Regions from separate parts of the Clostridium sp. genome, predicted to be linked through region 3. Evidence: riboswitches for the same ligand, from Rfam matches in the RefSeq annotation. Region 3 holds a riboswitch; each other region holds the start of a gene.
What was found. A riboswitch is a leader RNA that binds a small molecule or an ion and turns the genes downstream of it on or off. The one in region 3 is predicted to bind cyclic di-GMP.
Positions count from the first base shown of each region.

Region 1: it holds a riboswitch for cyclic di-GMP, as region 3 does, so the genes downstream of both, LKE46_RS04630 (galactose ABC transporter substrate-binding protein) here and LKE46_RS02495 (methyl-accepting chemotaxis protein) in region 3, are expected to answer to the same signal.
Region 2: it holds a riboswitch for cyclic di-GMP, as region 3 does, so the genes downstream of both, LKE46_RS17015 (glycosyltransferase) here and LKE46_RS02495 (methyl-accepting chemotaxis protein) in region 3, are expected to answer to the same signal.

Region 1 is NZ_JAKVOI010000001.1:907,355-910,641, reverse strand. It holds gene LKE46_RS04635 (methyl-accepting chemotaxis protein) at 1-967, opposite strand, end outside; gene LKE46_RS04630 (galactose ABC transporter substrate-binding protein) at 1,001-2,011, opposite strand; cyclic di-GMP riboswitch class II at 2,123-2,206, opposite strand; gene cobU (bifunctional adenosylcobinamide kinase/adenosylcobinamide-phosphate guanylyltransferase) at 2,335-2,892, opposite strand; gene cobM (precorrin-4 C(11)-methyltransferase) at 2,919-3,287, opposite strand, start outside.
Region 2 is NZ_JAKVOI010000001.1:3,432,030-3,435,316, reverse strand. It holds gene hflX (GTPase HflX) at 1-811, opposite strand, end outside; cyclic di-GMP riboswitch class II at 1,217-1,298, shown strand; gene LKE46_RS17015 (glycosyltransferase) at 1,355-2,416, shown strand; gene LKE46_RS17010 (hypothetical protein) at 2,438-3,287, shown strand, end outside.
Region 3 is NZ_JAKVOI010000001.1:444,380-447,666, forward strand. It holds gene LKE46_RS02485 (DUF4367 domain-containing protein) at 1-742, opposite strand, end outside; gene LKE46_RS02490 (sigma-70 family RNA polymerase sigma factor) at 732-1,253, opposite strand; cyclic di-GMP riboswitch class II at 1,460-1,543, shown strand; gene LKE46_RS02495 (methyl-accepting chemotaxis protein) at 1,620-3,287, shown strand, end outside.

The DNA.
Region 1 (3,287 bases), 460 kb from region 3:
CTTTTTGAAATTCAGAAGCTGATACATTGACCTCTTCAGTAGAAGATGAAGTTTCTTCCATTCCAGCAGACAGTTCTTCCACTGTAGCAGATATATCCTCAAGCTTGACTGTAAGATCTGCTACATCCTCATTTGATATTTTTATTGCTCTGTTTACATTTTCAGTTTCTTTTATTATAGTAGTAACGATGTCCTTCATAGAATTCTGCAGCGAATTAATTGCATTGCCTAATTGTCCAAATTCATCTTTTGAATCCACTTTGATTGGATCCATCAATAAATTCCCATCCGATATGGCTTTCAAGGACTTAATGCTATTATTTATTTGTGTTGCAATCATGTAAGAAAAAAATAGAGTAATCCCTATACTAATTACAAGACAGATTAAAAACATTACTGCCATAATGCACTTCCCCTGAAAATTCGCTGTTTTGCTTTTATCCAGCGCCTCGTCATTTATATTGCTCATTTTATTGTCTAACTTATTTTCCACATATCTGCAGGCTTCCATATAAACTTTCCCGTCTTCCAGCCTATCTTTTGCTATTTTTAATTTTCCTGTCTTCACAAGTTGAATTTGAGAATCAAAATGTGCATTTATAACATTAATATTTGGTATTTCCTCGTTTTCCACAATCACTGCTATATCCTGATAATCTCCGTAATAGCTTTCAAGCTCCTTCAAACTTTTATCTATGTTTTTTCGGCTTTCATCATATGATTCTAAATATTCTTCATTTCCATCACTGGCAATGTAACCGCGTACTCCCGTTTCCTCCCTGACCAGCTCAGTACTAATCTGTTTAACTAACTTGTCCATAGGAATAACATTATTTATAATTTTATTTTGGCTTGTTCCTATTTCATTAAAATTGTAATAGACAAAAAACATCATAACCAACATTACCACAAGTATACTTCCAAAACCAACGAGAAGTTTCACCCTTATTTTAGCATTTTTAAACAATATAATAACCTCCAAAATTCAGCAATTTAATATCTATTTTGCATCAATTAAATTCCGAGCTGTAATGATTTTATAATCCACCCATATATATTTCCCATCTGTAAGTTTATTGTTGAAGCTGCTTTTATCTGGATTTTGTCCATTGGCCAATATCCCCGCAAGATCAAAAATTGCCTTCCCCTGTCCTTCTGCATCGTTAAGTACTGTACCAAGTAAATATCCGTCCTTTTCCAAACTCACAGCACTACTGTTGGCATCGACTCCTACCACAGGCATATATTTTCCATTATTAAAATATCCTTCGTTTTTAAGTGCATCAATTGCACCTAGAGCCATGTCATCATTGTTAGAAATTACACAGTCAGTACTTATACCTCGAGAACCAAGAAGTTTTTCCATTTGCTTTTGAGATTTATCCCGTTCCCAGTCAGCGTAATATTCTCCGACTTGCTGTACCTTAAAGCCATTCTTTTTTAGAGTATCAACAGAATATTTTGTACGTTCTACTGAATCCAGATTGCCCGCTGGTCCCTTTATCATTACATATCTTATGATCCCATCCTTGGTAGGATTTCTTTTAAAATAGTCTGCAAGAATCTGACCCTGCATAGTTCCAGACTGCTGGCCCCTGGCTCCTATATAGTAAACCTTATCCCATTTGTTCATATCTTCTTCTGAAGGTTCAACATTAAAAAATACGACAGGAATATCTGCTTTTTTTGCTTTCTCTATAATCTCTCCAGCACTTTTTGTTTCAACAAGATTTACAACTAAAACTTTAACTTTGTCTTTAATTAAAGCATCTACTTTTTCATTTTCTGTTTTTTGTGAATTATCTGCATTCCATATTTCTAGCTCTGGTTTATTCGATTTATTTTCAGATAATTTATAAAGCTCATTGCGAACTTTTGTTCTCCATGCATCGTCAAATTTCCCTACTATTATTCCAATTTTGGTAATATTTGCCTCCTTTGAAGCAGAGGAACAACTGACAAGCAGGAAGCCATATGCAATAATCATTAGTATTTTAATACATAACTTCATTTTAATTCTCCTCCCTTAATTATATTTTTAACATACACTTATATAGATTTAATTAAATTCAGGTTAATATTTTTGGTGTAAAAATTAAAAAACCAATAATCAGTTTTTAAACTGATTATTGGCAGGTTGCACCACTAACTCCAAATTCTCAAGGCGCCCATATACAGAGAATTCTTCCTCATTTCCAATTTATACACGTTTATTATAAAATATTGGATAAAACTTTTTATTAGTATAATTATACAATTAAAAACTAAAAAAAGCAATAATAATGCAGAAATTAGCAACTTTTAGGGTTCATCTGTAGAAATTTTACACATGGTCTATTTTATTTTTATCTTTATGCCTGAAACACAGAAATAAACTTCATCCGCCTTTGCTGCAATCATTTGATTTACTGTACCTGCAATATCTCTGAAAACTCTTCCAAGAGGATATTCAGGGACCAAAGACATACCAACTTCATTTGTAACCATGATAAATGGAATCTCTTCTTTTTCTACAACCTTCATGAGTTTTTCTATTTCCTCTTCCACATATTTTTGAATGTCCTGTGCTTCCAATATTTTTATATTCATTTCATCATCACATTTTTCAAGTATGAGATTTGATACCATATTTGTTATACAATCCAAAAGCACACCCGATTTATCCTCAAGTAATTCAGGAAGCTTTATATTAAAGTTCTTATAGGCTTCCAGCGTTGTCCAATTTTTTGGTCTTCTTTCTATATGTTTTTTTATTCTGAGTTTCATTTCATCATCAAATGGAATTGCAGTCGCAATATACAAAATATTACCTTTAATATCTTCTGCAAGCCTTTCTGCATAGGAACTCTTCCCGCTCCTTGCTCCTCCTGTTATAAAAATCAATTTTCCCATAGTCCACTCCTCCATGAATTAAACAATCATCTGCTCCTGCCTTTCCTAAACATATGGGTAAAGCTCTTATCGTAGAGTAAACTTTTTGAATAATCACAATCTATGAAATCTCCGACCAATATCTGAGCACATTTTGTAATATCAGCTTTTTTTACTTTGTCACATATATCATCCAGGGTTCCCACTATTATTCTTTCATCTTTCCAGGAAGCTCTTTCCACTACTGCAACTGGCACACTTTTTTTATATCCTTTTTTAAGCTTTTCAACTACCCTGTCTATCATACCTATAGATAAAAATATGGCCATGGAAGCTCCAATAGATGCCAGCTTTTGTATATCTTCTTTTTCAGGTACAGAAGTTCTGCCTTCAATTCTCGTCAAAATTACAGTCTG
Region 2 (3,287 bases), 3.0 Mb from region 3:
TTACGAGGTAATGGGGCAATTTACTTATAAATCCCACTGTATCCGTAAGAAGGAATGATTTGTTGTCCGGCAGGTCAATTCTTCTAACAGAAGTCTCCAAAGTTGCAAACAGCATATCTTTTTCAAATACCTGCTTATCATACGAAAAATTGAACAAATCCAGCATGGCGTTCATAACGGTTGATTTCCCTGCATTCGTATATCCTACCAATGCGACCACCGGTATATCCTTTTTTTTACGTCTTTTCCGCTGATTCTGGCGTTGACTTACAAGAGTCTGCAGTTCCTTGTTCAAGCTACTTATTCTGCTCTCTATTTTTCTGTGGTCAAGTTCAAGTTTTGTCTCGCCAGCCCCCCTGTTTTTAAGTCCGGATCTTCCCCCCTGTCGGTCCATTGATTCGCCAGAACCTGCTAACCGAGGAAGCATATACTGTAGTTTAGCTATTTCCACCTGAAGCTGTGCCTCTCGTGTCCTTGCCCTCAGGGCAAAAATATCCAGGATTACGGAAGTTCGGTCTATTATCCTGCAGTCTAGAATATCCTCAAGATTTCGAATTTGTGAGGGTGTGAGTTCATCATTAAAAATAACAGTATCTACATTTTTTTCATCAATTAATTTCAACAATTCATCAATTTTACCCTTGCCAAGATAATGGGATGAGTTTATTTGATTCAACTTCTGGGTGATTCTGCCTGCTACTTCTATGCCGCATGCGTCTGCCAGGTTAGACAGTTCTTCCATGGAATTTTCAAAATTATCCTCTTCCTTAATATTTATACCTGCTATTATCGCCTTTTCTCTTTCTTCCATATATATCCCTCCATTTTATTGAAATAAAAAAACACAGGACTGCTGCCTGTGCCAATAATCGGAAAATATGTTCAGTCTTAAAAATACGCAGAAAATCAACATACTAAACTTCCATGAGCATATTTCTACAACTTTCTATTATAATATAACATCTATCATTATTAATAAGATTTTCTTAAAAATAGGCAGATCAATCCCGATTACTCTACACATAAGCAGAGCCTTTAACCACTATTAAATTAGTTAAATAAGGTAAATCGGAATCTAATACGCATTCTTAAGCAACCCTCCATTCATTTGAAAACAATTATATAATACCATACATATTCAATCTCTGCAACAGATCATCTTTCGCCCTCCTGGAATATATTTTAAGATTTGTAAATATACTATACTATAAAAATAGTTTATGTTGGAAGCTGATCTATATAATTATTTTGGGCACTTTTTATATAGTGAGCTAGTAGTGCAACCGGCCGACTTTTGAAGTCAGGTCGGCTGCTGTTTTTTTCAGCTTTATATGTAATTATGTGGGGTGGTTTCATGGTAAGTATAGTAATACCTACTTTTAATGAAGGAATAAATGTTGTAAAAATTGCAAATAGACTAAAACATGTAATTTATGGCATTTTAGATTACGAGGTTATATTTGTAGATGACAGTACAGATGACACAGTAACCTATATAGAAAAACTAATACATAAATATAAAAATATAAAATATTTACATAGAGAAAACCAGAGAGGACTTGCAACTGCAGTTGTTTCAGGGATAAATATGAGTCTTGGAAAACTTATCGTAGTCATGGATTCAGACATGCAGCATCCTCCAGAAATTATTCCGGGAATGGTAAAATACCTAAAAAATGGCTATGACATTGTAATTCCGAGCAGACACTTGTCAGGTGGAGATGAATATGGGCTTAATATTTTTAGAAAACTTATTTCTCACACTGCCTTATTTATAGGAAAATTCTTTTTAAAAGAACTCAGATGTATAACCGATCCCACAGGAGGATTTTTTGCCTTTAATAAAAATATACTTGATGGTATTTCTCTGGATCCTATTGGATGGAAAATACTTATAGAAATCCTTGTACGTGGAAATTACAAAAATATAAAAGAAATCCCGTACAAATTTGAAAAAAGACAGTATGGAAAATCAAAGATGTCTTTTAAAGAGCAATTCAACTATTTAAGACATATTTTTAGGCTGGTTCTCTCAAGCAGTGATGATAGGAGAATATTTGCTTTTTCACTTGTAGGATTTTCTGGTGTCATTGTAAATATGATAGTATATAATATTTTGATATACTTTGGTCTTTCCGTGACTATTTCGGGAACGCTGTCTGCACTGACTGCCATGATAGGAAATTTTACATTGAACAGAAACATTACATGGAAAGATAAAAAAAGTAAAAAAGTATTTTACGAGGCTTTTAAATTTATATCTGTATCTATAATTGGAATAATTATAGATGTTGCAGTACTGATATTTCTAAATTATAAATTTAAAGTAAACTACAATACTGCAAACTTATCTGGAATTTGTGCTTCTATACTATGGAATTACAATATAAACCGACTGTGGACATGGAGAAAATAATTCAAGGAGATTTTTAAAATTATGGTAAAAAGCTACAACAAAGTTATATTTCCAAAATTATCTTCAAAAGACTCGTTTAGAACATTTTTAATAATATTTATATTAGAGCTTGCAGGTGGTATTTATCTTGGATACTTTAAAGGCATACTTTTGAATGATGCCTTCAGCAGGACTGCAAATACATTTTACGTACTCTACATAAAACCTCTTAGGCTTGCATCTGTAGGATTTGTCTGGAACCCACTCCCGAGTATGCTCCAGCTTCCCTTTGTAGAACTTTCAAAAATCTGGAGGCCTATTGTATCCAGTGGAATATCTGGAAGCATAGTTACCGCTGCGTCTGCTGCATTTAATGCCGTTATGCTTTTCAAAGTATTTACTAGATTCGGGATAGGGAAAAAATATTCACTGCCTATAATACTGCTTTATGTACTGAACCCGTTTATATTCTTTTATGGAATGAATGGAATGAGCGAACAGATATTCTTTGTGTTTGCAATTTATTCAGTTATAAATATGACACTTTGGATGAGCGAAGGGAGTCCTGAATACATTGTAAAAATAGCATTTTCCCTTGCCTTCGCATTTTTTTGCAGGTATGAGGCAATTCCCTTTGCAGCTGGAATTGGCCTTGCTGTTCTCATAAATATATTTTTCAATAAAAATGAAAAGAAATTTATCCCAGCTAGTAAAAAACATGAACGGTACTATTATTCAGAGGGAACTGCAGTTGTCCTGTATGCACCTATAGCATACGGAATTCTCATATGGATATTTTTAAACTGGTCTATTACTGGAAATCCATTTTATTTTTTAAATTCAGTTTATTCAAATACAGTTCAAAGTCAGCTTTCAAAACCTATCGGTTCAA
Region 3 (3,287 bases):
CATCAGGTATATGAGATGGTTTAGCAACCTTATGACCAAAGCTGTTCTCAACAGAATTCATATTCATAAGGTGAGGAGAAACTGATGAAATGGAAGCAGAAGTGTTTTTCTGTACGTTATTGTTCTCTTCAGAAGTATTCTTTTCAAGAGAAGCCTGATTGGAAGAAACATCTCCATCCGCTTGTTTTTTGCCTTCAGAATCAGTAGATACAATCTCAGATTGAATATCCTTCGGTGCTATCTTATTTTCTGTTTTGTCTTTTGCAGAAGGAACGTTATTTACTGGATTCAATATATCATTAATTTTTGTGTCTGCACTTGATTTGTCATTTATATCAGTAGTATGTTTAGTATCTTTTAAGTCTTTAGATGCTTTATCAGCATTTTGCGTATTCTCTTTATTATTATAAGCATACTTGTCATCCTTTAAAGCAGTATTATTCAAAGACGGATTGATAATTGAATTCTTTATTAAATTCCCCAGGTTTTCCAGTTGCCTTTCTGTGGCAGATATATTCAAACTGTATTTTTTATCTATTTTATCAGGAAAAAGATAGCTATAGCCTGTAGTGGCAAAAGCCATAAATGCAGCACATATACCGGCAACATAAGCAGGTCGTATTCTCATTTTGTTTTGCTTTTTACATCTACTTAAAGTTTCTTGTTTTAGTTCATCTGTCATATGTATATCTTTCAAAGATGAATTAACTATATCTCTAAAAAATTTTATATTATCCTTCATATTCAATAGTACCACCTATATTATATTTTAATAAATCCCTTGCCCTGTAAAGTCTACTTCTCACAGTTCCCTCCGGTATTTTTAAAGTCTGGCTTATCTCTGGTGTAGATAATTCATTATAATAATATAAAAGTATAACTTCCTTATATTTCTTAGGTAAATCCATAACCTTTTTTAACAAATCCTCATATTCTATATTTTTAATTGCCTTACTATCTATATCAATGGAATTTTCTCTTATATTCAGCACTCCGTATTCTGGGTCCTGAAATCTCAGCACCCGTTTAATCCATGAACTTCTGAGGACATCCCTGCAGGTATTTATGGTTATAGCCAGTATCCAGGTTTTTTCACTACTTTGTCCATTAAATTTGTGAAAGTTTTTGTAGACTTTTATAAATACTTCCTGAAATACATCTTCGGCTAAGTGCCTATCCTTGAGATATACGAAGGCTGTTCGGAGTACATCATTACCATAGGAATTCATCAATCTTTCCAATTCGTTGTCCAAGTTATTCTCCTTTCCATATATTAGACGAAATATATTGACGTTCTGCTTCTTGTTATCTCCATAAACTTAGTTATATTATAATACATTTTTATTGCTTTAGGAAACTAAGTGATAATATTAAAATATTATGAATTTTTATTTGACTTTCATAAGCTTATATAGTAAACTTTTACATGACAGTCAAAACAATTTTGTAAATGTTTACTACATGAGTTGGAAACTATGATGAATTCCCTTAATTTGGGCACCTAGGGAGTTAGGAGTTAGTGGTGCAACCTGCCAACAATTAAATTAAATTTAATTGTTGGTTTTTTGTATTTTAAAATGCTAAGTTAAATCAAATTGACATAAAAAGGGGGAAATTAAATGAACAAAAATGGTGATTTACATGCTGACAGCCTTAAGAAAAGCTTTTTTAAATCATATCTGATTTTTTTTGCACTGATAGTCTTTTCAATTATTGTTATATCTGCAATAGCATTTTTTAGTTCCAAAAGTGCCCTCACAAAGTTAGGAGAAACAGCTCTCAACAATAAGGTACAGATGGGACTGGCTATGATGGAGAGCCTGGAAAATCAGGTTGATGCCGGTAAAATCAGCAGAAATGATGCACAGGAACTTTTTAGAACAAAGATGCTGAATGCAAAAGGCAAGGATGGTAAGACAAGAAATTTGAACTCAAAATTGGAAATGAATGTACAGGCATACATGTATGCCATTGATAAAAACGGGAAGGAAATGATGCACCCTTTTAAAGAAGGTGAAAATATTTCAAATATTAAGGATGGAAGTGGTAACAGCGTTGTAAAACTAATAATTGATGAAGGAAATAATCCTAAAAACAATGGTATAATACATTTTCAATGGAAAAACCCGGGAGAAAAATCTACAAGAGCAAAAATGGATGCCGTAGCTTATTTTCAGCCCTGGGGCTGGTATGTAAATGTAGGATGTTATGAATCGGATTTTTATAAGCCCGTTTATAAAATATTAAGGTTTATAATTATAGTTTCATTGGTTTTGATGGCTGCTTCCATGTTTTTTATAATGAGTATTATGAAGAAAAAAATAGAACCATTACAAAATATAGTACAATCCATGGAATGGGTATCTAAAGGAAACATGCAGGTTAAGGTGGATGTAAAAAACAGTGATGAAATGGGGTATATAGGAAATATATTTAATAGGATGACTCTAAATATCAGAGATATACTTGTGAAAATAAAGCAGATAACTGAAGTGCTGGATCATAAAGTTGAAGCTATAAATTCATCTTCAGATATTGCATCCCAAAATTCAAATAATGTAAAAGAGGCAATGGATCAAATATCTTCTGCTATAAATAATTCTGCTAAGGATATGCAGGAAAGTTTTAATAGTATTAAATTTTTATCAGAAAATATAGATGAAGTTAGAAATAGTAGTGTTGCTATGAAAGATGAGGCAGCATCTGCCACAAGCTTGAATTCAAGAATTGTAGAGGTACTTGCCGACCTGGAAGATAAAAGTTCACAGAGCATAGCTTCATCAAAGGATATAAATGATAAAATTGAGAAACTGCTTGGCAAGTCAAATGAAATATCCGGTATAGTAAATGTTATAGAAAATATATCAAATGAAATAAATTTATTGTCTTTAAATGCATCAATAGAATCAGCAAGGGCAGGAGAAGCCGGCAGAGGCTTTTCAGTAGTGTCCGAGCAGATTAAAAAATTGTCAAACGATACGTCGGACTCTGTTAGTAAAATACGCAGTCTTATTGACGATCTTATTTCTACAATAAATACCTCAGCAGATAGTGTGAAGGAATCCGGAACTGTTGCCGAATCTCAGATAGCGACTATAAATGAGACGAAAAATACTTTAAATAAAGTGTCATCTTTTATACAAAAAATACCTGAAATAATTAAGAAGAATGTGGATAAAATAGATGATGTTCACAAAAATGCGGATGTTGTAACCTCATCTATGGATTTGGTAGTTTCTGCAACTGAAGAAATATCCGCATCTTCTGAAGAAATAAATGCATCGACT